Regions from separate parts of the Dehalococcoides mccartyi 195 genome, predicted to be linked through region 1. Evidence: riboswitches for the same ligand, from Rfam matches in the RefSeq annotation. Region 1 holds a riboswitch; each other region holds the start of a gene.

Region 1 (10,022 bases):
TTCACTCTGTTATGTTCTGGCTGATGGGCAGTTTTTCTATGGCTGCCTGGGACAGTGTAAAAATAGTTGTACCTATTGTAATCATAGGTACTATAGTTATACTTTTATTTGCCCGTTCGCTGAACCTTATTCAGCTGGGTGAAGAGCAGGCTCAGGAACTGGGGGTAGATGTGGAGCGGATGAAAATCTTCCTCCTTACGGCAGCTACCCTGATAACAGCCGCAGCGGTATCTTTTGTGGGTATTATCGGTTTTGTGGGTATTATAGTTCCCCACGCCGTGAGACTAATCTGGGGGGCGGATTACCGTTTCCTGCTGCCGCTTTCGGCTCTGGTGGGGGCGGTATTTATGATAATGGCTGACATTGCCTCCCGTACGTTGGTTGCTCCCAATGAAATCCCGGTGGGGGCTATTACGGCACTGGTGGGTGCGCCCTTTTTCCTGTATTTGCTTAGAAAACGCACCCGAATGCTCTTTTAGGTATATGAAAAATGTTTGAACTTGAAGTCCGGGATATAACCCTGGCCTATGGTGCGGTTGATGTTTTGAGGAATGTCAGCTTTAAAACCATGCCCGGTGAAATGATAGGCTTGGTAGGGCTGAATGGTTCAGGCAAGTCTACCCTGATAAAATCTTTGGCCAGAGTTATAGAGCCGCGTCTGGGGCATATTTACATAAACGGGCGTGATTCGCGTACTATTCCCCGCCTGGAGCTGGCTAAGATGGTAGGGGTTGTGCCTCAGATACCGGTACTTCCCAGCGCTTTTACCGCTTTTGAGATTGTCCTGATGGGCCGAAACCCTCATATGGGAACGTTTCAATATGAAAGCCGCAAGGATATTGCCATTGCCTGGGAGGCGATGGAGAGGGCAGGGGTACTGCATCTGGCTGAAAGACAAATAGGCGAACTTTCGGGTGGTGAAATACAAAGTGTAGTCATTGCCCGTTCGTTATGCCAGAAAACCGAGGCTATTTTGCTGGATGAGCCTACTTCCAATCTGGATATAGGCCGCCAGATAGAGGTACTTGACCTTATAAAATCAGAGTGCCGCGAACGGAATATTACCGTAATTGCCGCCCTGCACGACCTTAATCTGGCTGCCCACTATTGTGAAAGGCTGATACTTATTGATCACAACGGCATTCATGCAGACGGCAGTCCGGCCGAGGTAATAACCACTGAAAATATCAGCCGTGTTTACGGCCCCGGCAGTTATGTCCATACTCATCCCCTAAGCGGACTTCCGGCGGTACTGCCGCGTTTAGGTAATACCCGCTGTGCAAACGGCGAAAAGGGAGGCACGGGTGCCCGCTGAGAAGGTAAATATCCGGACAGTTGCCGAATTTCACGGCATAAAGGCCGAGGTTATTGAGCATGAGGTCTGGGGTGTTCCCGCCAATGCTTTAGTGGTTACTTTTCCCGAAGAACGGCGGGCACTTTCCGGCAGGCAGGGTTACCGCAAGGTCAAGGCAGTCTGCAATATTTATCTGCCGGATGCTATCTGGCCGCGTCTGCATAATGATAAATTAAGCTGGAATGGCTATTACCGTCAGGTTTTTTCCAAAGCCCTGAGTGCTATCGGCATTCCCCTTTCCAAAGTGCTGGTTTTATCCACCGGGGTTACCATGGACCATCTGGCCTTCCATGAAGAAAAACAGGGTGATTTATGGGTGGTGGTTCTGGCTACCGCCGGGGTGGAGTCTAATGCCTTACGCATTGGGCAGGATAAGTCTTCGGGTATTGACCGTAACGGCAAGTTCAAACCCTTCGGCACTATAAATACTATTATTCTTACCAGTGAAAGCCTGCCGCAGTCTGCTCTGGCTTCCTGTTTTATAACCGCTACTGAGGCGAAGACTATCGCTTTGGATGAACTGGGTGTCATGAGTGCTTATACCCCCGGCCTAAAAGCCAGCGGCACCGGCACTGACCAGATAGTGGCAGTTTCCGGCACAGGTGACAAGGCAACCTACGTGGGCGGGCATACTTTGCTGGGTGAACTGATGGGGCGGAGTGTTACCCTGGCTATAAAAGAAGCCCTGACCAAGCGTATGGCCAGCAGAAAAGGGCATTAGGTTGGAAGTCCTTTTTATATTCCTGCTGGCGCTCATTATTGATTTGGTTTTTGGAGACCCGCCTAATGCTTTTCATCCGGTAGCCTATATGGGCAGGGTAATTGCCCTTTTTGAGCGGGCAGGGTTTAAGGGCGGTAGGGTCTACCAGTTTGTTTACGGTATAGTCATGGTTTTTATTGCCATGGCACTTTTTTTTATACCGGTATATTTTCTGCTGGACTGGCTGCATGGAGTAAACAGTGTAGTTTACATAATAGTGTCGGCCGTTTTACTCAAGATGTGTTTTACGGTAACCGGCTTGCGTAAGGCCGCTTTGCTGATTAAACAATTGTTAGAAAAAGATGACATTGCCCAGGCCCGTTTTGAGCTCCGCTCACTGGTTTCACGTGATACCTCCAAACTGCCTCAGCCCAAACTGGTGGCGGCGGCGGTGGAATCTGTGGCGGAGAGTATCGGAGACGGGTTTGTGGCGCCGCTCTTTTTCTTTCTGATATTCGGCGTGCCCGGTGTTATGGCCTACCGGGTAGTTAGCACCTTTGACAGCATGGTGGGTTACCGCGGCAAATACGAATATCTGGGCAAGTTTGCCGCCAGATTTGATGATGTGCTTAATTTTATTCCGGCCAGACTGTCTGCCTTGTGCATACTGATTGCCAGCTTATTTGGGCGTTACAGCCCGGCAGGGGCATGGCGGATAATGTGGCGTGACCACGCCAAGACCCAAAGCCCCAATGCCGGCTGGCCAATGGCGACTGCGGCCGGTGCCCTTGAAGTTTGTCTGGAAAAAGTGGGACACTACTCACTGGGGGATAATATCAGGGAGCTTGTTCCCCAAACTATCAGCCGTTCGCTGCTGCTTATAAACAGTGCGGCCTTTATCTGGGTTTTAATAAGCGCGGGAGTGATTTATTTTGTCCGTATCGCCTAAGCCGCAGGTAGAAAAATTAAAGCCGTGTTACCACGGCGGGCCGAACTATGCCGAGCTTAGAAAACTGGGTATCAGCCCGGATGCGGTTATGGATTTTTCGGTAAGCTCAAATCCCTATCCGGCACCTGTTGAGCTCAAAAACGCCCTTTGCTCTTTGGTTATTGACCGCTACCCTGATTCAGATTCTGCCGAACTAAAAGAATACCTGGCAGGCAGGCTTTCACTTAAGCCCGAAAACCTGATTATGGGCAACGGCTCTATGGAAATTATCCGTCTGGTTGCCGGGGCATATTTCGGGGTGGGGGATACGGTTTTAATACTCAAACCCACCTTCGGGGAATATGAACTGGCAGCAGAAGTGGCCGGTGCGGATATAATTGAGCAGTGGGCAGACGAAGAGAGCGGCTTTAAGTTTGATTTGGATTTAACCTGCCGCATTATTAAAAAACACCAGCCCAAAGCGGTATTTATCTGCAATCCCAATAACCCTACCGGGGTTTATCTTTCCAAAGCGGATATTGAAAAAGTGCTGAGCGTCTGCACTGATACCCTGCTGGTGCTGGACGAAGCTTATATAGCCTTTGCTGAAGGCGGCTGGAAATCAACAGATTTGCTCGAAACGGGCAATATTATAGTTATCCGCTCTATGACCAAAGATTGCGCTTTGGCCGGGCTGAGGCTTGGTTATGGCATGGCTTCGGCGGAGATAATAACCAACCTCAAAAAGGTCTGTCCGCCGTGGAATGTTAATTCTGCCGCCCAGAAAGCCGGGCTTGTTTGCCTGTGTCACCCCAGCTATCTGGCGGAATCTGAGAAAAAGATAAAGGCCTCTAAGGAGTATCTCAGGCAGGGTTTTGCAGGCTTGGGCTTTAGAGTGCTGCCCTCCGAGACCAATTTTTTCCTGCTGAAAGTGAAAAAGGCCGCGGATTTCCGTTCGGCACTCCTTAAGCACGGGCTTATGGTGCGGGACTGCACTTCATTCGGCTTGCCACAGTATGTCCGTATTGCTCCCCGCACCCAAAGTGAGTGTGAACGCCTGCTTGCGGTTGCGGCTGAATTGAAAAGTAAGTCTGAGATTTATCCAGCCTGATTGACTGACAGGGTTTTGTCTGATATAGTTTTTAATGGTGATTAGCAAACGGAACACGGTTTGAATCCGTGGCGGTCCCGCCGCTGTAACCGGGGACTTTGGTTTCTTAAAGCACTTTTTGTGCGGCCACTGTCAGGGCAGTACCCTGATGGGAAGGGCGGAACCGGGGGATAATCCGGAAGCCAGAAGACGTGTTAACACCAAACCGGATACCTGATGGTAAAGGGGCCGGCTCATCTTGAAGATATTTTGAGATGTGCCAGCCCCTTTTTTATTTGGGCAGGCGCCAGAGGAGGATAAACTGAGCATAGCCTGAAATACCACCATGGATATTATGACCAAAGTTTGTAATATAGGAGTTTTAAAAATATGGAACTATTAAATGCAACACTGGCAAAGATACACGGGCTTGATAAAGAGGCCATGACCAAGGCTCAGGCCCATCAGGATATCCTGACTAAACCACAGGGTTCTTTAGGCAAGCTGGAAGCCATTGCGGTTCAGCTTGCAGGCATTCAGGGGAATGCTAAGCCCCAAACTGCCCGCAAAGCCATTATCACCATGGCTGGCGACCACGGTATTATTGATGAAAAGTTTCACAACTGGCCCAAAGAAGTAACCGCCCAGATGCTGCAAAATTTCGCCCATGGCGGTGCCGCCATAAATGTCCTTTCCAGACAGGTGGGGGCGCGTAATGTGGTGGTTGCTTTGGGGGTGGCCACCCCCATGGCGGAAGACCCGAATATAATCAACCGCAATATTGCCCCCGGTACCAATAACATGGTTTACGGTCCGGCTATGACCCGCGAGCAGGCGGTAAAAGCTATTGAAACAGGTATAGAGATTGTAAACGCCGAGGTTAAAAAGGGGCTGGATTTGGTAGGTACCGGTGATATGGGTATCGGCAATACTTCCCCTTCCGCCGCTATCTGCTCTGTCATTACCGGGCGGTCACTTGAAGAGGTAACCGGGCGGGGTACCGGTGCGTCAGACGAGCAGATGAAGCTGAAACGCAATGCCATTGCCAAGGCAATTGCCCTTAACAAACCCAATGCCCAAGATGCGCTGGATGTGCTGTCCAAGGTGGGCGGCTATGAAATAGGCGGTCTGGCAGGAGTAATACTGGGTGCGGCAGCCAACAGAGTGGGGGTGGTTGTAGACGGCTTTATTTCAGGTGCGGCGGCACTTATTGCGTATACTATCTGCCCGCAGGCAAAGGACTTTATGTTTGCCGCTCACCAGTCGGTAGAGCCGGGACACCGTATTTTGCTTGAACACATGGGGCTGGATGCTATTTTGAAAATGGATATGCGGCTGGGTGAAGGCACTGGTGCCGCCCTTGCCATGAATATTATCGAAGCATCCAACCGTATCCAGCACGAGATGGCCTCTTTTGCAGATGCCGGGGTTTCCGAAAAGCAAAGTTAGGTGTATTCTGGTATAATCCCGGTTTGAGGAAATATATATGGGTTCATTCTTAGCGGCTTTCCGCTTTCTTACCAATATACCTGTACCCTGGCTGAAAGAAGACTGGCAGGGGGAGAAGTCACATCTGGATTTTGCCCGCTCACTTGGCTTCTACCCCCTGGTGGGTTTAATTGTCGGGTTGATACTGGCCGTTTTGGGCTGGGTTTTCAGCCTTTTTTTACCGGATGTACTTACGGCCGCTTTGCTGACAGTAAGCCTGGTGGTGATTACCGGCGGTTTGCATCTTGACGGCCTGACAGATACCTTTGACGGTATTGCCGCCGGCCACAAGTCCTTTGAACGCGCCCAGGAGGTAATGCATTTGCCGGGGGTGGGGGCTATCGGGGTACTTGCGGCAATCTGCCTGTTACTTTCAAAGTTTGCCGCTATCGTTAGCCTTCCTTCAGGCAGTTTCATAACCGGGCTTATCCTGTTTCCTGTAATCAGCCGCTGGGCTATGGTCTATGCGGTGGTTTGTTACCCGTATGTCAGGTCACAGGGTTTGGGCAAAGAGCTTAAGGGCGGGTCTGCAAAAGCCAGCTTGTGGCTTGCTACCATTTTCTGTCTGGCAGTCTGTGTAATACTGGGTGGCTGGGCAGGGTTGCTGGCTATGTTCGGCAGCTGGCTGCTGATTATGTATCTGGCATCTTTCTTCAGACGCAGGCTTGGCGGACTAAACGGGGATACTTACGGCTCAATTAACGAGTTTACCGAGGTAGCGGCGCTGATATTTATAGTGGCCTTGTCCGGGTATTTCAGCTGAAATAGAGGGAGTTTATAGCATGAAACTGATACTGGTGCGTCACGGGGAGACCGAAACAGATAACTGCCGCTGTTACTGGGGGCATAGTGATATCGGCCTTTCAGACTCCGGCCATGCTCAGGCTAACTCCCTGCGGGAATATTTGTCTGCGGTCAGGATAGATGCCATTTATTCCAGCCCTCTTAAACGCTGCATGGAAACTGCTGAAACCATTGCCTACGGGCGGCCTCTTTCAGTCAATAAAAATAATGACCTGAAGGAAATAGATTTCGGGCGGGTAGAGGGCCTTACCTACGATGATGTTTTAGAACGCTACCCGGATATTGCCCAGAAATGGGCTGAGGGCAGTTTTGACGTGCATTTCCCGGACGGGGAAGGCATGGAACATTTTGCCCAGCGGGTTGTTAAATTTGTAAAAATGCTCTCCAAGCACCGGGAGGATGAGACTTTATTACTGGTGGGGCACGGGGGTGTTTTCCGTATCCTTATCTGCCATTTTCTGGGCATTGATTACAAACACTGGTGGCAGTTTACGCTGGGTGTTGGCTCGGTAACTGTTCTGGATATTTATCCCGAGGGGTCTATACTGGAAAAACTGAACGATAAATCCCATCTGGGCTGATTTTTAACTTTTGTTCAGGCAGGGCGTTTTTATAATACCGGAGGGTCATTAAAATGAATTATTTACTTATCGGCGGTGCCCGCAGCGGCAAAAGCAGTTATGCGGAGGAACTGGCCAAATCCATAGGTGGCAATATTGTGTTTGTGGCAACAGCCGAAGCCGGTGATGATGAAATGAAAACCCGTATCCTGCGGCATCAGCAGGCCCGTCCGCCTGAGTGGGGTCTTATAGAGGCCAGTCTGGGGGTGGGTGAAAAAATAAGCGCTCACGGGAAAAATGCCGATGTGATTATACTGGACTGCATTACCCTGCTGGTAAATAACATAATGTGCCGGTATATGCTTGAACATGGTGATGAGCTTACCGGTGATGCGGCTGACTATCTGGATGCGGCGGTTAAAAAAGAAATAAACGATGTTATAAAAGCTATGGAAAAGACGGGTGCGTCATTTATTGTGGTGACCAATGACGTGGGTGCGGGGCTTATCCCCCCTAATGCCATGGCCAGAATTTACCGGGATTTGCTGGGCAGGGCAAACCAGATGCTGGGTGCATATGTGGAATATGTGTACCTTATGGTGGCCGGACTGCCCATGCAGGTTAAGCCTTTGCTCCGCTAGGGGCAATTTTATAGTAAAAAGAATATGAAAAACCCCCGCTAAAGACGGGGGCTTTTGTTTATAGGGTATTAAAAAATTTACTTCTGGAGTAACTGGTCAATCTTCTGGCTTAAGGCAGATTCGGGTACTGCACCTACCACCATGTCAGCTACCTGACCGCTCTTGAAAAACAGCAGGGTAGGTATGGACATAACCCGGTATTGGGCGGCAGTAGTTTTATTTTCATCTACATTCAGCTTGCAAAATTTAAACTTGCCTTCGTATTTAGTAGATAATTTGTCTATTATGGGGGCTACCATGCGGCAGGGGCCGCACCACGGTGCCCAAAAATCTACCAGCACGGGTTTATCTGATTTTAGTACCTCGGCCGCAAAACTCTGGTCGGTTATTTCCATTACCATCTTGTTTCTCCTTAGTGTATATTCCTGTCTCTTTTAATACTACTTTGAGGTTCATTTGCTGTCAAGGCGGCCCGAAACTGGCATCAGGCTTTAAACCTCATTATCCTCCAGGTTGCCGGAATTTGGTACGGCTACTGTTACCATGGTACCTACCTCCGGTTTGGACTGGATGGAGAGCCGCCCGCCAATAAGCTGTGCCCGTTCCTGCATACCGGTCAGTCCCAGTTTGCCCAGAGCGGCCAAATCTCCTACCCGTTCCGGCAGCAAAAACCCCCTGCCGTTATCTTTTATGGTCAGGGTGGCTTTGTATTTGCCGAAGTCTATATAAACCCAGGCTTTGGTTGCCTGAGCGTGCTTGCCTACGTTACGCAATGACTCCTGGACTATACGGAATAACACCAGTTCGGTTTCGGGGGCAAAACGGCGGATTTCCCCGTTTACATCTATATCAATATTTATGCCGAAGTGCTTTGAAAGGTCAGGTATCAGCCATTCCAAAGCCGGAATCAACCCCAAATCATCTAGTACCGAAGGCCGTAAATCCTGGGCAAAGCGGCGGACTTCACTTAAGGTGCGGTTTACATGGTTCTGCAGCTCTTCCAGTTCAGCCAGATTGTCTTCGCCCAGATTGGGGTTTTGGGTAACAAAGCGGTCTATGGCTCGTGATATGACAATCAGGTCCTGAGCGGTATCATCGTGCAGCTCCTGGGCAATACGGCGGCGTTCGTCTTCCTGGGCTATAGTGATTTGTTTAAGATAAAAACGCAGGTTTTGCTGCATACGCTGAAGTTCGCGCTGGGCTGTTTCCATTTTGAGGTAAGCCTGCTGGCGGTGTTTTTTATCAGTCTCATAGCTTTCCAGCCAGAGGTTTACCACCAGCCCGATGATAATAATGCCGATAATTTCAATAATATCATCAGGGGTGACCGTATCAGTTACGAAAATATTCGGAATAATAATAGCAATAGCCAGTACCAGGGAGAGAAGGCCCGGTCTTAAGCCAAATACCAGAGCGGTGTAGGTAACCGGCAGCAGCATTATAAGCCGTCCTACCGAATGGCGGGTCAGGTACAGAAAAGAATCAGGTTCTATCTGGCCTATAAAGGGCAGTAACTGGGGGTAATGCAGGAAAAAACCGCCGGTAAAAAGTAGTATCAGTATCCAGATATGCACATTGGCAAATAATCTGGGCAGGCGGCGGATTTGGCTGTAGAAGAAACTAAATACTTTTTTCATAGGGTAATATCAAGTTCTAGGGCAAATCTTCCATAATAAACCAGCCGCGTTTAAGCCCGTAGAGAATAGCTTCAGTCCGCGACCCTACGGATAACTTTTTGAAAATATTGGAGAGATGGGTCTGAATGGTACGGTTGGATAAATAAAGCTGGTCGGCTATATCTTTGTTGCTGACCCCCCGGGCGGCCATCTTAAGCACTTCTATCTCGCGGTCGGTCAGCGGGTTTACGGCTGAAACCTCTTCTGTCTTAGTGGCTTTGTTAATCAGCTGGTCAATAACCCGGCGGGTGGTAGAGGGCTGAAGTACTGATTCTCCGGCATATACAGCCCGGATAGCTTCCAGCAGCTGAGTACCTTTAACATTTTTCAGCAGAAAGCTGGCTGCGCCTGCTTCCAGTATGGCCAAAATATATTGCTCAGATTCGTAGGCGGTAAGTATAAGTATAGCCGTGGTGGGCAAAAGCTGTTTTATTTGCTTGGTGGCCTCAATCCCGTTTAAGCGGGGCATGGCAATATCCATAACAACTACGTCAGGGTGAACCTTCATGGACATTTCCACTGCCTCAACCCCGTCTGAGGCTTCGCCGACGACCATCATGCCGGATTCGCGCTGGATAAGCTCACGCGTGCCCTCACGCACAATTACGTGGTCATCTGCCAAAAGCACCTTTATCATCTGGGTAGTTTGCATTTCATTTCCCTCGTTCTAATTATATACTCAGGACTGGGCTGCTTCAACGCATTTATCAGACGGCATATCTTCAAGGGGTTTTTTGGCTGAGCCTGTGGCCAAGGTTCTGGCAGATTTCGGTAATGGCTT
Region 2 (10,022 bases), 300 kb from region 1:
TATTTTTCGGGCTTGGTGTACTGGGTATCTGGTTAGCAAGGCCATTAAGTCTGACTAATTTTGCTGTCTGGATAATGGGTTCACCCCCCCATCTAAACACTAATTTGTTTCTGTACATACTGGTAATCGGGGTGGTGTTACTGGCTTTAATATTCGGCAAAAACTTTTATTGTTACTGGTTGTGCCCTTACTCAGCAGTGCAGGAAATTGCCTATAAACTTGGACAGGTAGGATTAAGACCCAGTGCCAAGTGGCATAAACGTTTAAGGAATGTTCGGTACTTTATACTTTGGTTTGCCTTATTTTTTACTATTCTGTTAGGGAGTGTATCTATAACAGTCTTTGAGCCTTGGGGTACACTTTTCAGTATGAAAGGGTCTTTTGATCAATGGGTATTATTAGGCATATCCGTAGCTAGTGGATTTTTTATTTATAATGCGTGGTGTTTTTATGTTTGTCCGGTGGGAGCTTTTATGGATATAGTCCTTATAGTTAGGCGTAAAGGGAGGGATTTATGGAATACAATTGGTATACCCCTGATTAAAAGGCAAGTCCAAGTTTCCAGGTACGACTCTGACTATTGCAGGGTTGTAAATCACCTCAAGAACCAAGTAGATATTGAAGGTGGCGTTTTTGGAGATGTAAGCATTGGTAATGAAGAGGCCAGTCTGCATGAAAGTTGGGTGAAGAATATTTGCCATTCTACTGGTATACAGGCTCATTTGCCGCTATGGAACATCAATCGGGAAGATATTCTTAAGATGCTTATTTATTATGGGTTTGAAGTTCTGATGATAGTAACGGATGACTCTAAACTGGGCAAAGAATGGCTGGGGAAAAAGCTAGATTTGGATGTCTTAGCCGAATTGAAAAACAGATTTGAGAAATCAGAGGATGGGAGAGTTGGTTATTATCATACTCTGGTTGTCGATGGGCCTATCTTCCAAAAGAGATTAAACCTTGAAAAGGTATCGGCTGTTTTTAGAAGAGATGAATGGGGCTCCAATTGGTATTTGGATATAGAGGATTACTCATTGGTTTCTAAGTATCAATAGGAGTTCTGCTCTTCAATAAAACTATAGTAGAGGAGGTGTAACTGGGACTGACTTTCGGGAGAGACCGGATAACCCCATTTGGATTTTAACTAAGGTAAAGGAGGAGACTATTATGGATAAATTTCATTCAACACTCAGCCGGCGTGATTTTATGAAGGCGGTTGGATTGGCCGGTGCTGGGGTCGGTGCGGTAACTGCCGCATCACCTGTGTTTCATGATCTGGACGAAGTTTCTCAGATTGGTGGAGTAACTGAAAAACGCCCCTGGTATGTGCGTGAGTTGGAATATGCCAAACCCACAGTGGAAATAGATTGGAATGTCATTCAGCGCCAAACTCATTATAACAACTGGGAAGATCATCTAGACCAGGCTGAAAAAGATAAACGCGCGCACATGTATTATGACAACACAAAGCAGATGGTTTTGGAAAATAATCCAGGTAATACTATGTTTGATGTTGCTATACGTCACCCGGCTTGGACAGCTGTCCGGCGTAACATGGATTATTTTTTTGGGGTGGAGGGTATTCAGCAGGATACTCCGCCTGGTTTTGAAATGGGTTTTGATCCTGAGTCAGGGCATTGCGTTATCAGCCCTGTATGGGCTACCGATCTTTTTGGGATAATCACACCTGATAATATGGGAGTGCCCCGGTGGGAAGGCACACCCGAACAGAATGCAGCTTTAATCCGCATGGCTGCTAGATGGTGCGGCGGGGCTGAAGTGGGCTACTTGAAGGCAGATGAATATACCAAGAAACTTGTACATAAGACATGCGGCGTTTTACCGATTCTGGCAGATAAGAATGGCAAAGAAGTAGTTTGGGAAGATGTTGATCAGCCATACGAAACAGATAAAAAAATGGTTATCCCAGAAAAGTGCAACAACATAATAGTAGTTGTAATACGCGAGGCTAGAAATCCGGCTTTGATGGCGCCGAGCTATAGGGCGGATGCTACCACTGCCAAATCTTATGCTCGTTCAATTGCATTTGATATCCATTTCAGAGGATTTATTCATGCCATTGGCTATACTACTGCAGGTTCAGGCTGGGGCCCCTGGAATAACGTGCCGTTCGGAGTACTATCTGGGATAGGTGAGTTGGGGCGTATGAGAGGGCAAATAACCCCATCTTGTGGTCCATTAATTCGTAAGGTGGAGGTGTTTTTCACTGATCTCCCGTTACCCACTACTAATCCCATAGACTTCGGGGCTAATCGTTTCTGCAGGGATTGCGGATTATGTGCCAAAGCTTGCCCTGCTTCAGCTATACCGACTTTCCGTGAACCGACCTATGAGATTACTCCCGCTGATGATGCTAATTCCAATCCGACCAAGCTTATACCGGAATACTTTAATCTATCCGGTAAAAAGGTCTGGCCTAACAACGACTTTGCCTGCCACAATTTCTGGGTGACTTCTGGTAAACATGGGTGTGCGGCTTGCGTAGCTTCTTGCGTATTTAGCAAGGATATCAAGTCCAGTATCCACGAAGTAGTTAAAGGCGTAGTTTCTCAGACAGGTATCTTCAACGGCTTTTTTGCCAATATGGACCATGCCTTTGGTTACGGCATAGTCAAAGACCAGAATATGTGGGACAACTTCTGGTTTGAACCTGATAAATACTGGCCGCTTGAAGGTATTGAAACCAATTTATAAAGACTGGCAATAGCCTTATTTTCTAGAAAGGAAGTTAGAAATATGTGGTCTCTGTATACTCTCATATGGATGCTCATAGGTATCGCTTTAGGCGTAGGTTTTACATTTCTGATTAATAAACTTGGCCAGAAAGGGATATCTTTGCGCCTTTATGAATGGATTATAGGTATAGCCGGGCTGATACTATTCCTATTTACTATTCAGAATTTCTATACAGCTTTCCAAGAGTTTTATTCTCAGGCAGCCTATATGTTCCTGCTGGTTACCGGTTTACCGGCGATAATCCTTATGCTGGTCAGCTGGCAGTTAGTTACCAGACGTATCAAGGCCCAAAGTTAATATAAGTATTACCTGAAATCCCCTTGGATTCAAAGGGGGAAACGGGAAAGAAAGCCGGTGAAAATCCGGAGCAGTAGCGCCTACTGTGAGCGGGGAAAAGAGCAAGCCAGCAAAGCGCCCGGATTCAGGTACTGCCCTTCCGGTGACTACGGAAAGAGCAGGTGCGGAGTTAAAGATAATTAGCCCCCTCCTGTATTCCGGAGGGGGCATATTTTACGGGGAAAGGGAATAAGGCTGATATGGAGGGAACAAAGGTGATATCTGAACTGAAAACAGATACCTGTTATAAAGAACTGGGCAGTTTTCACGGGGTAAAAGCAGGCATTGTCTATCATAAGGCACTGGGTGCGTCCACCAATACTTTGGTAATAGAACTGCCGGAGGAAAGGAATATACTCTCCACCCGCACCGGGCTGGGTAAGGCCAGATATATCTTAAACACCCACATACCCCCTGAACTCTGGGATTTCATGCACGACAACTCATCAGACTGGCAGACAGCCTATTCGGTAGTGCTGGAAGAAGTCCTTGAGAGATACGGCACAGACCTGGATAAAGTCTCATTTTTATCTACTGGAGTAGACCAGGACAAAATAGCCTGGGCGGAAGAAAGTTATGAAGAGTTTTGGGTACTTGCCTTTGCTACTGCCGGGGTCAAGACCAACGCCATGCGGATAGGCTGTGATGCCGCAAGCGGTATAGAGCGAAATGGCAAGTTTGAGAAGATAGGCACGATAAATATTATCCTGCTTACCGGCTCTACTCTGGAGACACCCACGCTTGCTTCGTCGTATATCACACTGACCGAGGCTAAGAATGTAGCTTTACAGGAACTGGATATACGGAGTGCGGTACACCCCGAATGGCAGGCAACCGGAACGGGAACAGACCAGATAATCAGCGTATCAGGCGGGGATGATAAATATACTTATGTGGGTGGTCATACCAAACTGGGGGAGATGATGGCCAAAGCTGCAACTCAGGCAGTCAAACAGGCCGTCAGAAACTGCCGGGGATACTAGATAGTCGCTATTTATTAAATATTCATAGCCGAATAGTTAGTAATGTTAATATAGATTCCAGATTACTTATTAATATCTTGAATTCGTTTTATAGTTATTTATTCTCAAACGCCCTCAATTATCAAGCTAATGTCATAGCCGGTCTGGTATGGATTAGGTAGTCGTTGTATACCTTGGCAGGTCTATTAAGACAACTTATAATATCAGGAGGGTGATCTTATAAAATAAATTGATGTTAATTATACGGTAAATCCCGTGCCAGTTTACCAAATAAAATATCCGATTCTTCATTATTTAATATTCTTATACTCTTATAAACTCTTTTATTACCTTCAGCAAGGCTTTAACTGCCGGAATATAGAATGTAACCCCATTGTCTATAAAATCTTACACAAATGTTAGCCGTATTATTCAATTGTACTTGTTTTTTTTGTATGGTAATATTAGTATGGCTATAAGTAGCGGATTGTTGTGGGGGACTCTAGCCATGATTGATAACTTGGATACGATTCAGATCGATACCTTGCCTGTAGGTATTGTAGTGATAGATGTTTTGTCCAGAAAAATCATGAATATAAATCAGGCGGCCCAGAATCTTATCGGGGCAGAGGCATCCGAGATTATAGGCCATTCCTGCCATAAGTTCATTTGCCCGGCGGAAGAGGGTAAATGCCCGATACTTGATATGGGGCAATCAATAGACAATGCTGAAAGGCAGCTGCTGACCAGCAGTAGCAAGCTGATTACTATTTTAAAAACTGCAAGCAAGGTTACCATAAATGGCAGGGATTTTCTGTATGAAGTCCTTCAGGATGTGACTGACCCGGTTAATCTCCGTAAACAGCTTCAGATACAGGTGGCGGAGCGTACCAAAGAGCTGGCCGAAATAAACAGCAAACTCGTTCAGGAGATAAAAAACCATGAGAAAACCGAACGTAAATTAAACGAACTGTTTACCCGTTATTCAATGTTTTTCAACAACTGCAATGACGGGTTAACTTTGATTGATTTTTCAGGTGGAACACCGCCCGGTAAATATATTGAAGTAAACAAGGCGTTTTGCCAGATGGTTAATTATTCACGGGAAGAGCTTCTTCAGTTGACCCCGATTGACCTTACCGCTTCGGAGATGAAAGATTATGCGCTGGGAAATACAAAACTGGTGTTGGAGTCTGAATATGCGGTACTCCGTTTCCCGAATGTATATATTACCAAAGATGGCAGGCGGCTGGATTGCGAAATAAATGCCAGTTTTGTTTATTTATCTGGACGGGAAGTGGCGGTAGTAGTATATCGGGATATTTCGGAAACCAAGCGCTTGGAACAAAGTCTTCGTGAAGCCTATGAGCGGGAACTTCAGGCCCATGCGGAGGTTGAAGATCAGCTAAACCAGCGCAATTATTTTATGCGGGCACTGGTGCATGAGCTTAAAACATCTCTTACTCCGCTGCTTGCCGCTAGTGAGTATTTGGTATCTGAACTTTCGGACAGTGCTTTATTAGGTTATGCACGAAACATGCAGAATGGGGCTATTAATCTGAATAACAAGATTGATGACCTTATGAACTTGGCCAAGGGGGAAATAGGCCAGCTGCAAACAGACCCTGAGTATGCCAGTATCAGAAAAGTTATCGGGGATTGTGTAGATTACCTCCAGCCTCAGGCCCAGAAGATGCAAAAACGGATAGCACTGAATGTTAGCGTGGATATTCCCTTGACATTATTTGATAAAAAAATGATTTATCAGGTGGTGCTTAATCTGCTCAGCAACTCACTTAAGTTTTCCCGTACCGGCAGTGAAATTTGTATTGAGGCCGTGAAATCAGGGGATAAAATCAAAGTTTCGGTCAAAGACCAGGGTACTGGTATACCCAAGAACAAGCAGCAGGGAATTTTTACTCCTTATTATCGTATCAAGACCAAGCGGGACAGGTACGGTGGGTTGGGTTTGGGACTAGCTCTTTCTAAGATGATTATTGAACTGCACAGGGGTGAGATATGGTTTACCAGTGAATACGGCCATGGCAGTACCTTTTACTTTACACTACCGATAAGGAGCGAATGGGATGAAGACCCTGATAATAGAGGATGATTTATCCATAATTGATCTGGTAGTGCTTACCCTTTCGGTAGCCTGGCCAGATATCCAGATAGTTAGAACCCAGCTTGGCAAAGAGGGCATAGAGCTAGCTGAAACCGAAGCGCCAGATTTTATTATACTTGACCTTGGTCTGCCGGATATGAGCGGTATAGAAGTACTTCAGGAAATACGCAGTTTTTCCAAGGTGCCCGTTTTAGTGCTGACTGTAAAAAAAGATGAGATGGATGTGGTAGTGGCACTCAGCAAGGGAGCTGACGAGTTTATCAGCAAACCTTTCCGCCAAATGGAACTAATCTCCAGGGTAAAAAATGTCTTAAAGCGGTCACATCCTTCGGAGGGTGAAGTATACGCTATAGGTAACCTGACCTACTATCCCGCCCTGAACAAAATAGATTCTAAAGGTCTTGAACTTAAGCTTTCACCTACTGAAAATATCATCTTCCTTTATCTGGCTAATCAGCGGCCGAATTATGTTACCTACCGAAGCCTTGCCTTGGCCATCTGGGGTGATGAATATCCGGGTTGCCATAAAGCAATACGGGTGATGGTTAATCAGTTGAGAGAGAAGCTTGATTCATCATTGAACCAGCCTGATTTGATACTGACTAAGTATGGTTTGGGTTATTATCTTGGCAACTGGTAAATACCCGTGTTAGCCTCCTTTTTCAGAAAAATCCTTCGTTTTTATGCTTTATGCTCGGTTTCCCCTCTTCATAAGTAAACTCTAATGCGTTTATAAGAAAATCCTTATTATTTCGGGTATTCGTTTATGCGAATGCTTACCTGTCTTCACTTATCATTAAACTGTCATTCAGAGCGAAACTTATGTCTTTGCCCATGTCAAAAATATCTTCACCTATTATGTGGTTTAAAGACTGAAAAGAGGTGACAGAAAGCAAAAGCAGAATTGAATACAGTTTATGTCCAAGTAATCATTAGAGGAGGTTAACATGCTGAATTTTCACAGTACACTTACCCGTAAGGATTTCCTGAAAGGAATAGGTATGGCCGGAGCTGGATTGGGTGCCGCCTCAGCTGTAGCCCCTATGTTCCATGACCTTGATGAACTCGTAGCTTCAACACCCAGTACCCGCAATCTACCCTGGTTTGTAAAAGAAAGGGAACACGGAGATCCCACTACTCCTATAGACTGGGATATGATTCAAAGACGCCCTTACACTTGGGTGCGTATGGATCCTACTCTACCAGTTTATGATAATCTAAAGTCTATTGGTGCACCGGTATCCAGGTGGCTGGATTGGGAAGATAAAAAAGCCGAAGATGAAATCCTGTATGCCAAAGCCCGTGAGGATTTTCCCGGATGGGAACCAGGTCTAGATGGGTTCGGGGATATTAGAACTACCGCTCTTACTCATGCATCAGAAATGTTTTCATTCGGAAACTTCCCTACTAGGATGAATCTGGGCGGTAATATGGTGGATTTAGTAGCAGCGGTCAGGGCGGCTGGTGGCTATCTGGGGAGTACGGATAGCTATGCCGGACCTAAAATGGTGCACACACCGGAAGAGATGGGCGGCACTAAGTATCAGGGTACTCCCGAAGATAATCTGAGGACTCTGAAAGCCGGTATCCGATACTTCGGTGGTGAAGATGTGGGAGCACTTGAGCTTGATGATAAGCTTAAAAAACTCATCTTTACTGTTGACCAGTACGGTAAAGCATTGGAATTCGGGGATGTTGAGGAATGTATAGAGACTCCTAAACAGGTTACCATTCCAAATAAATGTAAATATATTTTCCTCTGGACCATGCGCCAACCATACGAATGGACCCGTCGTCAATCCGGCAGGTTTGAGGGCGCAGCAACCGAAACCAGTTACGAACGTGCTTACAATACCAAAGCTCATTTCCAGGATTTTGTTCGTGGTTTGGGTTATCAAATGATAAGTGCCGGCAACAATAGTCTTTCTCCGGCTGGTGCCTGGGCAGTTCTGGGCGGTTTGGGTGAATTATCTCGGGCTTCTTATGTAAACCACCCGCTCTATGGTATTACGGTCAGAGTCACCTGGGGATTCCTGACTGATATGCCGCTGCCACCCAGCCGCCCCATTGATTTTGGTGCCCGCAAGTTCTGCGAAACTTGTGGTATTTGTGCCGAGAATTGTCCCTTCGGGGCTATCAATCCCGGTGAACCTACCTGGAAGGATGATAATGCCTTTGGTAACCCTGGTTTCCTTGGCTGGCGATGTGACTATACCAAGTGTCCCCATTGTCCTATCTGCCAGGGTACCTGCCCCTTCAATTCCCACCCCGGTTCGTTCATACATGACGTAGTCAAGGGCACTGTTTCCACCACGCCGATATTTAACAGCTTCTTCAAAAATATGGAGAAAACCTTCAAGTACGGGCGGAAAAATCCGGCTACCTGGTGGGACGAAGTGGATGACTATCCTTATGGGGTCGATACCAGTTACTAAAACAACTTTAGTATGGGAGATGATATAAAATGATTTTTTGGATAGGTGCACTTTTCGGAGCAGCTTTAACCTTACTGGTAAACTGGCTTAGAGCCAAGGTAGTGGTAAGGTGGTATGAGTGGCTGATAGGAGCGCTGGGTTTGTTGTCAGGAATAGGTGCTGTTCAGCATTATTTTGGGTCTCTGGTAGAAAACGAACCCGAATCTGCCTGGATGGGTTTTCTAGTGTTATTTATCCTGTCGGTTCTGCTGCTGGTAATTACTTGGACATTGTTAAGACGGCATAAGCAGTCCATATAACTTTTTGGAGAGTCAGAGGGTACATCTAAGATGTACCCTCTGCAACTTATAATTGGTTCGGAGATAAACCTTGCAAGAATATCGTTCTTTTATGTCTGACCTTTCTTCTGGTGATATTTCAAATTATCGTGCTCTTACGGCCGAGTATGAAAGCTACTGCCGTGAACAGGCGGGTAAGCACTTTATGGCCTCCAAGTTTAACTTTAAAAAATGCCAGTGCTGCGGATATTGCTGTCTGTGTTACCCCTGCATGCCCCGTCCTGATGAAATTTCACCTGTGGCTGAATACTTGAATATCTCGGTCAAGGAGCTAATAGACAGGTACATGGTGGTGGATACGGCGGACTGCCAGACCTTTTTTCTCAGGTGGGCAAAGGCAGGGCAGGAGGATATCACTGGTGCCCGAATACCACCCAGAAGGACTTATGACCGCGGGTACTGTATCTTTTTTGATAAAGACAAGAAAACTTGCTTTATTCACCCTGTTAGGCCGGATGATGCCAAAATAATCAAATGTTGGGATGATCGACAGAGCCGCGACAAGAAACTCTGGGGTATGAGCGGCTGGAAGCAGACTGATATTTATAGATTTATACCGGATTTCAGTACCAACTACTTTAGAAAATCAAAAGAGAAGCCAATATGATACCGGCTTTACGTATCGTAAATATTTTGCTTGGCTTACTGGCTTTGAGTGGGCTATTAATCACCGGCAGTGGCTGCAGTGGCAGTGAAGAAAAAATTGATGATACTCCTTACGTTGTTGACTATACTAAAATATTCAGGTCCTATACTTTTTCTTCAATTGACGCTGATGGTTTGCCTGCGGATGAATGCAGCGCATTCACTACCGATACTCCCATTATTTACTTTACATGGCAGCCACGCTCATTGGATGTATGCTGTGCGGCTACGCTAGTAATCTGGTATTTTGAGGGAGAGGAAATACAGCATCTCTCTCTTATGGATCCATCTACTTGTGTGCATACTGCCTTTTTGGAAAGACCAGAAGGTGGGTTTGAGCTGGGTAATTATCAGGTCGCTCTTTACATAGGCATAAGTGAATATTTGCGATTGGATTTTATGGTTAAATAGGAAATCCAATCGC
Region 3 (10,022 bases), 480 kb from region 1:
ATGCGCGCCTGCCGTGAGCTGGGCATAAAGACTGTTGCCGTTTATTCCGATGCTGACAAAGGCGCTCTTTTTGTAAAGTATGCAGACGAAGCTTATCATATTGGCCCTTCCCAGCTGTCTGAGAGCTATCTGAATATAAAAAAGATAGTCTCGGCTGCCAAAAAAGCGGGGGTAGACGGGGTTCACCCCGGATACGGTTTTTTATCTGAAAACCCCGGTTTTGCACTGGCTCTGGAAAAGGCCGGCATCAAGTTTATAGGCCCCAGCAGCCGGGTTATAGAGCTGATGGGCAACAAGATTGCCGCCAGACGTGAAATGAAAAAAGCGGGTGTGCCGGTACTGCCCGGTACCGAGGGCTGTGTTTCCGGTATTGAGCAGGCCACCGAAGCGGCCGCGGCTATCGGTTACCCGGTTATTATCAAACCCAGCGGCGGCGGCGGCGGTATCGGTATGCGGGTGGCAAACGGCCCGGACGAGCTTAAAGATGCCATAGAATCCTCCCAGAAAGTAGCCGGAAATACCTTTGGTCTGGCCGAAGTCTATATTGAAAAATACATATCCAATCCCCGCCATATAGAGATACAGATAATGGGTGATTCACAGGGGAATGTGGTTTATCTGGGTGAGAGGGAATGTTCTATCCAGCGGCGTTATCAGAAACTTATTGAAGAAGCCCCTTCACCGGTCATCACCCCCGAACTCCGCAAGAAAATGGGCGAAGTGGCTATCAAGGCCGGCAAGTGGGTTAACTATGAGGGTGCCGGTACTATTGAATTTATCTTTTCAAACGGCCAGTTTTACTTCCTTGAGGCCAATACCCGGGTGCAGGTGGAACACCCTGTTACCGAAATGGTTACCGGCATAGATATAGTCAAAGAACAGATAATGGTAGCCTCCGGAGATGAGCTTTCTTTCAAACAGGAAGACGTCCAGATGCGGGGTTGGGCTATAGAGTGCCGCATAAACGCCGAAGACCCCTTGAATGAGTTTGCCCCCTCGGCGGCCAAACTAAAGGGTTACCGTTCACCCGGCGGTATCGGGGTGCGGGTGGACAGCGGCGTTCATACCCGCTATAACATACCTTACCTGTATGACCCCATGATATCCAAGCTGATTGTCTGGGGACGTACCCGCGAAGAAGCCATAGCCCGTATGCGGCGCGCCCTTTACGAATACATTATAGTAGGGGTGAAGACCAATATCCCCTTCCACAAGGCGGTTCTGGTTAATCCCAATTTTGTGGCCGGGAATTTGCATACCCATTTCATTGAAAAAGAAACCACCCTGCTTGATGAGATGAAGCGTATCATGAGTGAAGAACAGCCGCTGGAAGAGAAGCTGTCCGAAATATTTGACGATACCCGGAGGATTGCCGCTATTGCGGCGGTTGCCGCTCTGACCCAGCTTCCGGCTGAAATTGATGAAGATGAGATAACCGGCGTTTAAAGGTTTTTCTTTAAACGCCCAATCTCTTTCTGGATTTCCTTGTTTTCCCAGTCACTTTCGTCACGCATGAAGCCGAAAACACTCAGGAAGTGAAAAATCAGCCCGATACCCCAGCCCCCCAGGGGGAAAATAAACCAGGGGTATGAACTGCCGGTAAATGCCCAGATACCTATAAGCATCAGGTTTATCACTATATAAACCGACAGGTGATTGTAAAAATCCTTCTTTTCCTTGACCCTTTTCTGGGCAATACGGTAGATTTCGTCATCAGTCAGCTGTTTCATGTTATCTGCCTTCCTTCACCCAGAATTATGCTTTATTTCACTGGGGTTATCAAGCCTTTAGAGCTAAATCCGGGCACAAAAAAACTGCCGGGTTTTAAAGCCGGCAGTCTGCAAATGCTATGAATTATCTGCTATTAGAAAAGTTTAGCCACAGCGGCAGCTATTATCATAAGGCCTATGGCAACAGGCAGAATCCGGATAGCGTAGTTGTAAACGCCGTTCTTTTCCTCCAGAGCGGTTATCTCTGCCTTGCGTTTCTTGGCGGCGGCTTCATAACCATAACCGCTGGTAATGGCATCCCAGTAGCAGGCGTCTACGCACCGTCCGCAGTAGGTGCAGCTGGAGGTATCCAGACTATAGTCATGTACCTGATGAACAATATCACACCGCAGACATCTCTGGGCTTCCTTCTTGGCAGCTTCGGGAGACAGAGTTTTTTCAATCTCCACTTTGTCGCCACCGGCCTGTTTTACCAGACTAAGCTCTACCTGAGAGCGGTTTTGACCCTTAGGTTCGTTAAGGGGTTTGATATTTTTTTCAGGCGGGGCCAGAGTCTCATCCAGATTGCCTTCGCCCCCCAGATATTTGTCAATCAGACCGGCTACCGAACGTCCGGCGGCCATAGCCTCAATGACCGAGCGGGCACCGCTGATGCCGTCACCGGCGGCAAATACGCCGGGCTGGACTACGGAAAGATAATCCGCCCCCGGTTTTTCATTGGGAGTAACCGTAGTGATAACTGTATCTGCCGCTATAAAGCGGCGGGTATCATTTATTATCTCATAATGGAGTTTATTTTCTTTGTCATATCCGTAAGAGCGGATACGGAAAAGTTCTACTCCCTCAATTTTGCCGTCCAGCCTGACCAGCTTTGCAAAATCCAGTGAGGGATGAACAGTCACACCTGCATCTATAGCCCGGTCTACTTCCTCCGGGGAGGCTTCCTTGCTGCCGGCGTGGCGGCTGCAAACCAGATGCACCTCTGAGACCCCCAGGCTCTTAGCGGCAAAGGCACTGTTGTAAGCTTCGCTGCCGCCGCCTATTATTACTACTTTGTCACCCAGGCTTTCTTTGGTGGAGGATTTTATATTCTTAAGGAAATCACTGCCCTGCATCAGGTCTGATTCAACGGTTTCATCACAGGGAAGGAGCAGCCCTTCGTCCAGACCGAGTACGCCGGTGGAAAGCAGAACCGAATCGTAGCCCTGTTTTAACAGGGTCTGTACGGACTGCACCTGGCAGGAGGTATGGATGGTTACGCCCAGGTCGGTGATGGCCTTAATTTCTTTATTGAGTATATCTTTGGGCAGCTGATGCTCGGGTATACTGTAAAACATCTTGCCGCCGGCGTATTCCATAGATTCAAATATAGTTGCTTCGTGCCCCAGCAGGGTCAAAAAGTAGGCTGAGGTAAGCCCGGCTGGGCCGGAACCGATAATAGCTACCTTTTTGCCGGTGGAAGGGGCAATTTTAAGGTTATTTTTCCAACTGCCGTCGTCATTTTCAGCGGCATATCTCTTTAAAGCCCGAATGGCAATAGGCTCGTCAAATTTCTGGCGCTGGCACTCCAGTTCACAGGGGTGGAAACAGACATAACCGCACACTGAAGGGAAGGGTATCTTTTCTCTCATAACAGCAGTGGCAGCCGGGGCGTTGCCCTCAGCTACAAAGCGGACATAGCGGGGGATATCCAATCCGGCGGGGCAGGCGCGGGTGCAGGGAGCGGTGCCGACCCGTTTGGTGGGTGTCTTATCCCTGTCCAGTTTGATAGCATCTACCGGGCAGATGCTGGCACAGCGGTTACATCCGGTGCAGCGGCTCTGTGTCCAGAAAAACTCACTGCCGGCGGTGCGCTTGGTAGAAACTACCTTGCCGTCCTGTTTGATTTCTTCAGCCGGTTCCATTTTGTCTGCAGGTGCTTTTGTTTTGGCCATATATGTCTCTTCTACAAAATATTTAAGCCGATATTTAAAAGACCTAGTTCCTGATATTATACTTGCAACATATAGTACATTGTCAATCTGCAAGCTCACCTGTGAGCCAAACTGCTCTATTCTACCACCCATTTAATTCTTTATCCACCCGGCTTTTGAAGCAGCTGTTTTTTGGGCAAAATGCGGCTAAAATAAGTATTGACAAAACAGAAATAACTAATTAAAATCAAGTCTAATTGAATATGGTCTGCCGGTGCTTTGTAACAAAAGCTTAAAAGGGAAGCCTGTTAGAATCAGGTGCGGTCCCGCCGCTGTATACGGGGACGAAAACTGGAATACGCCACTGTTTCATTAAAATGAAGCGGGAAGGCCCGGTGAGTAGGTTGAGCCGTAAGCCAGAATATCTGCCGGTATAGAGTTTCGCGGAAAATGGCCGTGGGAAATGGTAAATCCCTGAGCCGAAAGGTTTGGGGTTTTATTTTTTTTAATCCTCAAACCTTGGTGGTTTGGGGATTTTTTTATTATGGGGGGAAATATGAAAGCGGTCTTGCTGGAAGAACCGGCTAAACTTAGCCTGGCGGAGGTGGACACTCCGTCCTGCCCCAAGGGTGGTGTGCTCTTGGAGGTAGCCTGCTGTGCAATCTGCGGCACAGACGTAAAGATGTTCCGGCGGGGACACCGTGACCTTAAGTATCCCCGGATACTGGGGCATGAAATAGCCGCTGTGGTAGCCTGCTCTGAACACCCTGATTTCAAGGCGGGTGACAGGGTGCAGGTTTATCCGGGTATTGCCTGCGGGGTCTGCCCGCTTTGCCTGCAGGGCAGGGAGAATTTGTGCGGGCAGGTGAAAATAATCGGTTTTAATTATGACGGGGGCTTGGCCGAATATATGGCACTTCCCCCTGAAAGCCTGCCTGGCGGGCTTAACATAATACCTGAGAATGTTTCAGACGAAGAAGCCTCTCTGGCTGAGCCGCTTGCCAGCTGTATCCACAGCCAGTCTGTTAGCCGGGTGGGGGACGGAGACCGGGTGCTGGTGCTGGGGGCTGGGCCTTTAGGTCTTTTACAGGCCATGCTCGCCCGGCATAACGGGGCGGAAAAGGTGCTTATGGCCGAAGTCCTGCCTGACAGGGTGTGTGGGGCGGAACTGGCCTGCCCTGACGGGGTGATAGATTTGGCAAAGACCAGCCTCAGGCAGGGGGTTTTTGAGCAGACCGGGGGGGCGGGGGTAGATGTGATTTTGATTGCCAGTTCGGGGGTAGAAGTGGGAGAGCTGCCCTCTGTTTTGAGCCCCGGCGGGCGGATAAATTTCTTTTCCGGTCTGCCTAAAGACCGTTCTGAATTCAGCCTGGACGCCAACACTATCCATTACCGGGAGCTGGCCTTGAGCGGCTCTTACGGCTCTACTCCAGCGGATAATACCCGGGCGCTTAGCCTGATAACGGATGGGATTATACCTGTAAAAAGGCTTATCAGCCGGGTAACGGGTATTTCAGATATAGAGGAGGCTTTTCTGGGGGTGGAAAAGCTAAAAGGCCTTAAAACCATTATCAAATTTTAATAAAAAAGAGGGAAACAAAAGTGGACGAAAACAGGGTAAAAAATTTCGGGGCTGTCATAAGCCGCCTTATTTCAAAGGAAAATCTTAACCGTGAAGAAGTAAAAGACTGTTTCTGCCAGATAATGCGGAATGAACAGCCTGACCTCCAGCAGGGTGCCTTTATGGCCGCCCTAACCGCCAAGGGTGAAACAGCACCGGAGATAGCCGGTGTCTGGGAAGCTATATATGAGCAGGATACGGTAAGGGTTAAGCCTTTGGTAAATAAACCTTTGGTGGATAACTGCGGTACGGGCATGGACAGCCTGAAGACCTTTAACATCAGCACGGCTGCTTCCATTGTGGCGGCGGCGGGCGGGGTGGTACTGGCAAAACACGGTGCCAGAGCCCTTTCCGGCAGCTTAGGGACTATTGATATGCTGGAATCACTGGGTGTTGACGTGGAAACAGACGTGGAGACCGTCAGGCGGAGTATTGAAACGGCGGGTATAGGCATTTTTAACGGCATGAGCGCCAAAGTTCACCCCCAGGCTCTTTTCCGTATCCTTTCCCAGATACGTTTCGGGACTACCCTTAATATTGCCGGTTCGCTGGCAAACCCGGCTTTGCCCCGTTATGCGGTCAGGGGGGTATATTCAGCCGAACTATTGCAGCCGGTGGCCGAGGTGATGCGTGAGATAGGTTATAAAAAAGCCCTGGTTATCTACGGCTCTGCCCCCGGCGGCCGGGGAATGGATGAACTTTCCGTTTTGGGCGAAAGCCGCATTGCCGAGCTTGGCGAAGACGGGCAGATTATTAACTACAGCTTGTCTCCGGCAGATTTTGGTTTAAAACCCGGCCGGACGGAGGATATTCTTACTTCGGGTGATAAACAACGCGAAACCCTGCGGCTTCTCCGTATTCTTTCTGGCGGTGAAAACGGGGCTGCTTTTAACGCGGTTTGTCTGAATGCCGCTCCTGTTTTTTATATAGCCGGTGAGGCTGACAGCCTTCAGCAGGGTTATGCTAAAGCGGCGGAGATAATCCGTTCCGGTGCGGCTATTGCCAAGCTCCGGCAGTGGGTGCAGACCCAGAATTCCAACCCCCAAGCCGGTCTTGCCCGGCTGGACAGCCTGCTGGCTGAACTGGACGGAACAAAGGTCAGCTAAGGGTATTTATTTGGGGAAATTTAAAAGCTGGCTTAGAGTGAATCGGTGCTGTTTTTGCAAGCCCACTTGGCTTGCGGGAGAGGTTTAACCCGGGATGACTTAATATACGTGTTTAATACGTATTAGAAGATTAACCGGTGCTTGGGCTGATGCTGTCAGCGGTTGAGGCCGGTTTAATATCCGCAAACGGCAGTTCTATACGGAAAGTAGCCCCGTTGCCGGGGGTGCTTTCCGCTGATATTCTGCCATGGTGTTCCTCAATAATGCCATGGCAGATGGAAAGCCCCAGTCCGGTACCCTTACCGACCTCTTTGGTGGTAAAGAAAGGGTCAAAAATACGTTTGATGTTTTCAGGGCTGATGCCGGGGCCGTTATCTGAAATACTGATTACTGCATAACCTTTGCGGCGGCTGGTTTTTATGGTTATCTGGGGGTGTTCCTTAAGGCGCAGGAAGAACTCTGCGTTGATAATAATATTTATTAAAACCTGCTGTATCTGGAAGACGTCCAGCATTACCCGCGGCAGGTCGGGGTCCAGTTCGGTTATGCAGCGGATATTATTTATCCGGTGGTCATGTTTGCGCAGTTCAAGCACCTTCTGAATGCTCAGGTTTATATCACCGGCTTCGCGGGTAGGGGTTTGCTGACGGGCAAAAGTGAGCAGATTGCGGACTACTTCAGCCGCCCGCAGGGCTTCGCGGTGAATAGTCTGGACATCTTCTTTGATTGATTCTTCCAGTTCATTCATCAGCAAAAGTTCGCTGAAGCCGACAATGCCGGTAAGGGGGTTGTTTATCTCGTGGGCCAGACCGGAAGCCAGCTCGCCTACTGAGGCCATGCGGTCAGTCATGATAAGCTGCTGTTCCAGTTTCTTGTGTTCGGTAATATCCGCACTGAGTATTATTATGCCCTGGATTTCACCTGAGTAATCACGCAGTACCGCTCCGCTTATCTGGCAGAAATATTCCGTTCCGTCCGGGCGTACACACAGAAGTTCCAGATTGCGTACTTCATTCAGGCTGTCTGCCTGGGCCAGATAGGCTCTGGCTTCTTCACGGTCTTTGGGGGCAATAAATTCCAGCCCGTGTCTGCCTATCATCTGGTCTTTGCTGGTGTAGTTATTCATTTTCAGTATAGTCTGGTTGACCTCGGTAATATAGCCTTGGGTATCCATGACAATTATGCCTTCGTTAACCCCGTTGAACATTCCCCGGATTTTTTCTTCCGAGGCTATCAAGGCATTATGGGTCTGTTTCTGTTCGGTAATATCAGAGATAATGCAGATAGCATTCGTTACGCTGCCGTTTTCATCAAGCAGGGTAGAGCAGTTTACCATTACATCCCGGTACTTGCCGTCCTTGTGGAGCATACGGCAATCCTTGTTATAAATAATTTCCCCGCGGTTTAGGCTGGCAATATGCCTGCGGACTTCATGGCGGAAGGGTTCTTCCACAATTTCCAGAAAGCTCATCCCCACCAGTTCGGCCGGAGTATAGCCCAGTATTTCCTGAACACGCATATTGCAGTCATTTATAATACCGTTCTGGTCAAACGAAATAATAATGCTGGCGGCTGTTTCAAATATAGAGCGGTAGCGGTTTTCACTGCGGGTAAGGGCATCACGGGCATTTTTCAGACGGCTTATATCTGTGAAGGTGGTATAAACCATGTACGAGTTTTCCTGGTTGAGGCGGAACAGCGGCAGGGCAAACAGGTTGACCCAGCGGACCTCACCGGAAAGGTTATTCTTTATGCCCATAAAAACATTCCGCACCGCTTTGCCGGTCTTCAGGGCAGTTATTACCGGGTTTTCCTCCGGCGGCATTATTGAGCCGTTTTCCTGCACATAAGTCCAGACCGGGTCGGCAATATTTGTTCCCAGCAGTTCGCTTTCATGCCTGCCGAAAATAGTATTGGCGGCCGGGTTGGTTTCAATTATGATGCCCTTATCATCAATATAAATAGCCCCCTGGGCCATAGTTTCAAACAGGGTGTGGTACTTTTCCTCGGACATACGCAAAGCTTCTTCAATATGTTTAAGCTCGGTGACGTCTTCACCCGAATAGAGTATTGAATTAAGTTTTCCGTCCTGGCTGCGGATAGCCGTGGAATGCCACAAAATCACCTTTTCCTGGCCGTCTTTAGTCAGGACTACATCCATATAGCGTTCCGGCAGGTCGGCTTTGCCTGAGATAATTTGTTTGTACATGGAGTGTTTGATAAGACGGCGGTAACCGGGCACAAAACTCTCAAACCAGTTGCGCCCCACAATTTCCTGATATTCATAACCCAGTATTTCGCAGCCCCGCTTGTTAATCTGTAAAACAATCTCGTTTTCGCTTAAGACAACTATAATTACCCCGGCAATATCCAAATACAACTGGGCTTTGTCTCGTTCTTCTTTCAGCCGGATTTCAGTTCTGGCCAGTTCTTGCCGGTGGCGTATTTTTTCCACCCCCAGCGATATATCCTGGGAGACCTCCCGCAGCAGGGAAATTTCTTCTCTGCCGAATACGTCCGGGTTATTTGAATAAACGCATAATACCCCCAGCAGTTCATCCCCGAAATCAATAGGCGAACAAAGCAGGCTGCAGCAATGCTGACAGCAGATATCATCACCGGGGCAGGTCTGGATGTCTGGAACTACTATCAGGCTGCGGCTTTTTATAGCCTGCTGGATAGGTTCTCCGGGCAGGTAGAGGCAATGCGGTGCCGGGCACTCCCCGGCGGGAAGCTGGGACGGCTGTCCGCTGGCAGCGTGATAGCGGGGTTCAACTGTCTGCTGGTCAGGGGTTGCATAACCTATCCAGGCTACCTGATACCGCCCGGCATAGACCAGTCTTTCGCACACCCTTTCCATCAGCTCTTCTTCGTTGTCTATATGGGTGATATGGTGGTTTATATCCCGTATCATGGAGAGTATCTGGTTGAGTTCTTCTTCGTGGCTTATTACCCGCCGGTGGTTGTTGATTATCAGCCCTACCAGACTGCCGGCACCCAAAGTTAGCAGCATAACGAAGAAAATAACCGGCTCAAACAAGTCCATTCCAACCATCAGCAGCATACCCGGTATGAGGATGCTGCTGACCCAGATTATGGAAACTTTTAATCCCCAGCGCCAGGTGGCAATGGCGATAATAATAATGGTAGTAGATGCCTCCACCATAGTGGCAAAAAGCTTCCAGTTGGCATTTTGAACGAAGTCCTGCGGGGATAAGACTGAGTATAATCCTAAGATGATTACCAGTACGGATAAGCCGGTGACGTATGTAAAATATTTATCTTTGAAAAGAGGGGGGGATTGCTGGTTTTTCATTGTCCTGTTTTCCCCCTCCTGTTTACCAGATTATATTAAAACAAAACTTTTTGGATTATTCAAAACAAATCAGGTGTGCGTCAAATAGCATAAAAACCTTTGGAAACACGAATAAAATTCTTAGCCAGGTCCGGGTTTGTGCCGAAATGGAGATGCAGGTAACTGGCCAGTACATTAGTACTATTTCCTATAATAAAACCCTCATTCTGTCCGGCATACTCAGCCGGCTCCAGCAGGGTATAGGCTGGTTTGGTTTTGGGGGAGGGCAGTTTTGACCAGTGGAAAATGTGCCCCCTTAGTTCAGTCCCCTTGCCGGAAAGGATATTATCGTTCTGG

Evidence for each region. Region 1 has a riboswitch for cobalamin ahead of cobT (nicotinate-nucleotide--dimethylbenzimidazole phosphoribosyltransferase). Riboswitches for the same ligand answer to the same signal wherever they lie in the genome.
Region 2: linked by a shared signal. The riboswitch ahead of DET_RS01805 (adenosylcobinamide amidohydrolase) and the one ahead of cobT (nicotinate-nucleotide--dimethylbenzimidazole phosphoribosyltransferase) in region 1 are both predicted to bind cobalamin.
Region 3: linked by a shared signal. The riboswitch ahead of DET_RS00725 (zinc-dependent dehydrogenase) and the one ahead of cobT (nicotinate-nucleotide--dimethylbenzimidazole phosphoribosyltransferase) in region 1 are both predicted to bind cobalamin.

Annotation. Positions count from the first base shown of each region.
Region 1 is NC_002936.3:601,289-611,310, forward strand. Features, by position in the region: gene DET_RS03425 (FecCD family ABC transporter permease) at 1-479, shown strand, start outside; gene DET_RS03435 (ABC transporter ATP-binding protein) at 491-1,315, shown strand; gene DET_RS03440 (adenosylcobinamide amidohydrolase) at 1,305-2,075, shown strand; gene DET_RS03445 (cobalamin biosynthesis protein) at 2,077-3,003, shown strand; gene DET_RS03450 (pyridoxal phosphate-dependent aminotransferase) at 2,987-4,093, shown strand; cobalamin riboswitch at 4,109-4,307, shown strand; gene cobT (nicotinate-nucleotide--dimethylbenzimidazole phosphoribosyltransferase) at 4,463-5,521, shown strand; gene cobS (adenosylcobinamide-GDP ribazoletransferase) at 5,559-6,323, shown strand; gene cobC (alpha-ribazole phosphatase) at 6,343-6,945, shown strand; gene cobU (bifunctional adenosylcobinamide kinase/adenosylcobinamide-phosphate guanylyltransferase) at 6,999-7,565, shown strand; gene trxA (thioredoxin) at 7,643-7,966, opposite strand; gene DET_RS03485 (sensor histidine kinase) at 8,057-9,202, opposite strand; gene DET_RS03490 (response regulator transcription factor) at 9,219-9,893, opposite strand; gene DET_RS03495 (DUF3786 domain-containing protein) at 9,964-10,022, opposite strand, start outside.
Region 2 is NC_002936.3:297,539-307,560, forward strand. Features, by position in the region: gene DET_RS01780 (4Fe-4S binding protein) at 1-1,055, shown strand, start outside; gene DET_RS01785 (reductive dehalogenase) at 1,168-2,715, shown strand; gene DET_RS01800 (hypothetical protein) at 2,758-3,054, shown strand; cobalamin riboswitch at 3,053-3,196, shown strand; gene DET_RS01805 (adenosylcobinamide amidohydrolase) at 3,309-4,076, shown strand; gene DET_RS01810 (sensor histidine kinase) at 4,564-6,168, shown strand; gene DET_RS01815 (response regulator transcription factor) at 6,143-6,820, shown strand; gene DET_RS01820 (reductive dehalogenase) at 7,128-8,615, shown strand; gene DET_RS01825 (hypothetical protein) at 8,645-8,914, shown strand; gene DET_RS01830 (YkgJ family cysteine cluster protein) at 8,985-9,560, shown strand; gene DET_RS01835 (hypothetical protein) at 9,557-10,009, shown strand.
Region 3 is NC_002936.3:118,640-128,661, forward strand. Features, by position in the region: gene DET_RS00710 (acetyl-CoA carboxylase biotin carboxylase subunit) at 1-1,446, shown strand, start outside; gene DET_RS00715 (2TM domain-containing protein) at 1,443-1,730, opposite strand; gene DET_RS00720 (4Fe-4S binding protein) at 1,865-3,664, opposite strand; cobalamin riboswitch at 3,899-4,091, shown strand; gene DET_RS00725 (zinc-dependent dehydrogenase) at 4,200-5,225, shown strand; gene trpD (anthranilate phosphoribosyltransferase) at 5,246-6,370, shown strand; gene DET_RS00735 (PAS domain S-box protein) at 6,501-9,686, opposite strand; gene DET_RS00740 (cobyrinate a,c-diamide synthase) at 9,767-10,022, opposite strand, start outside.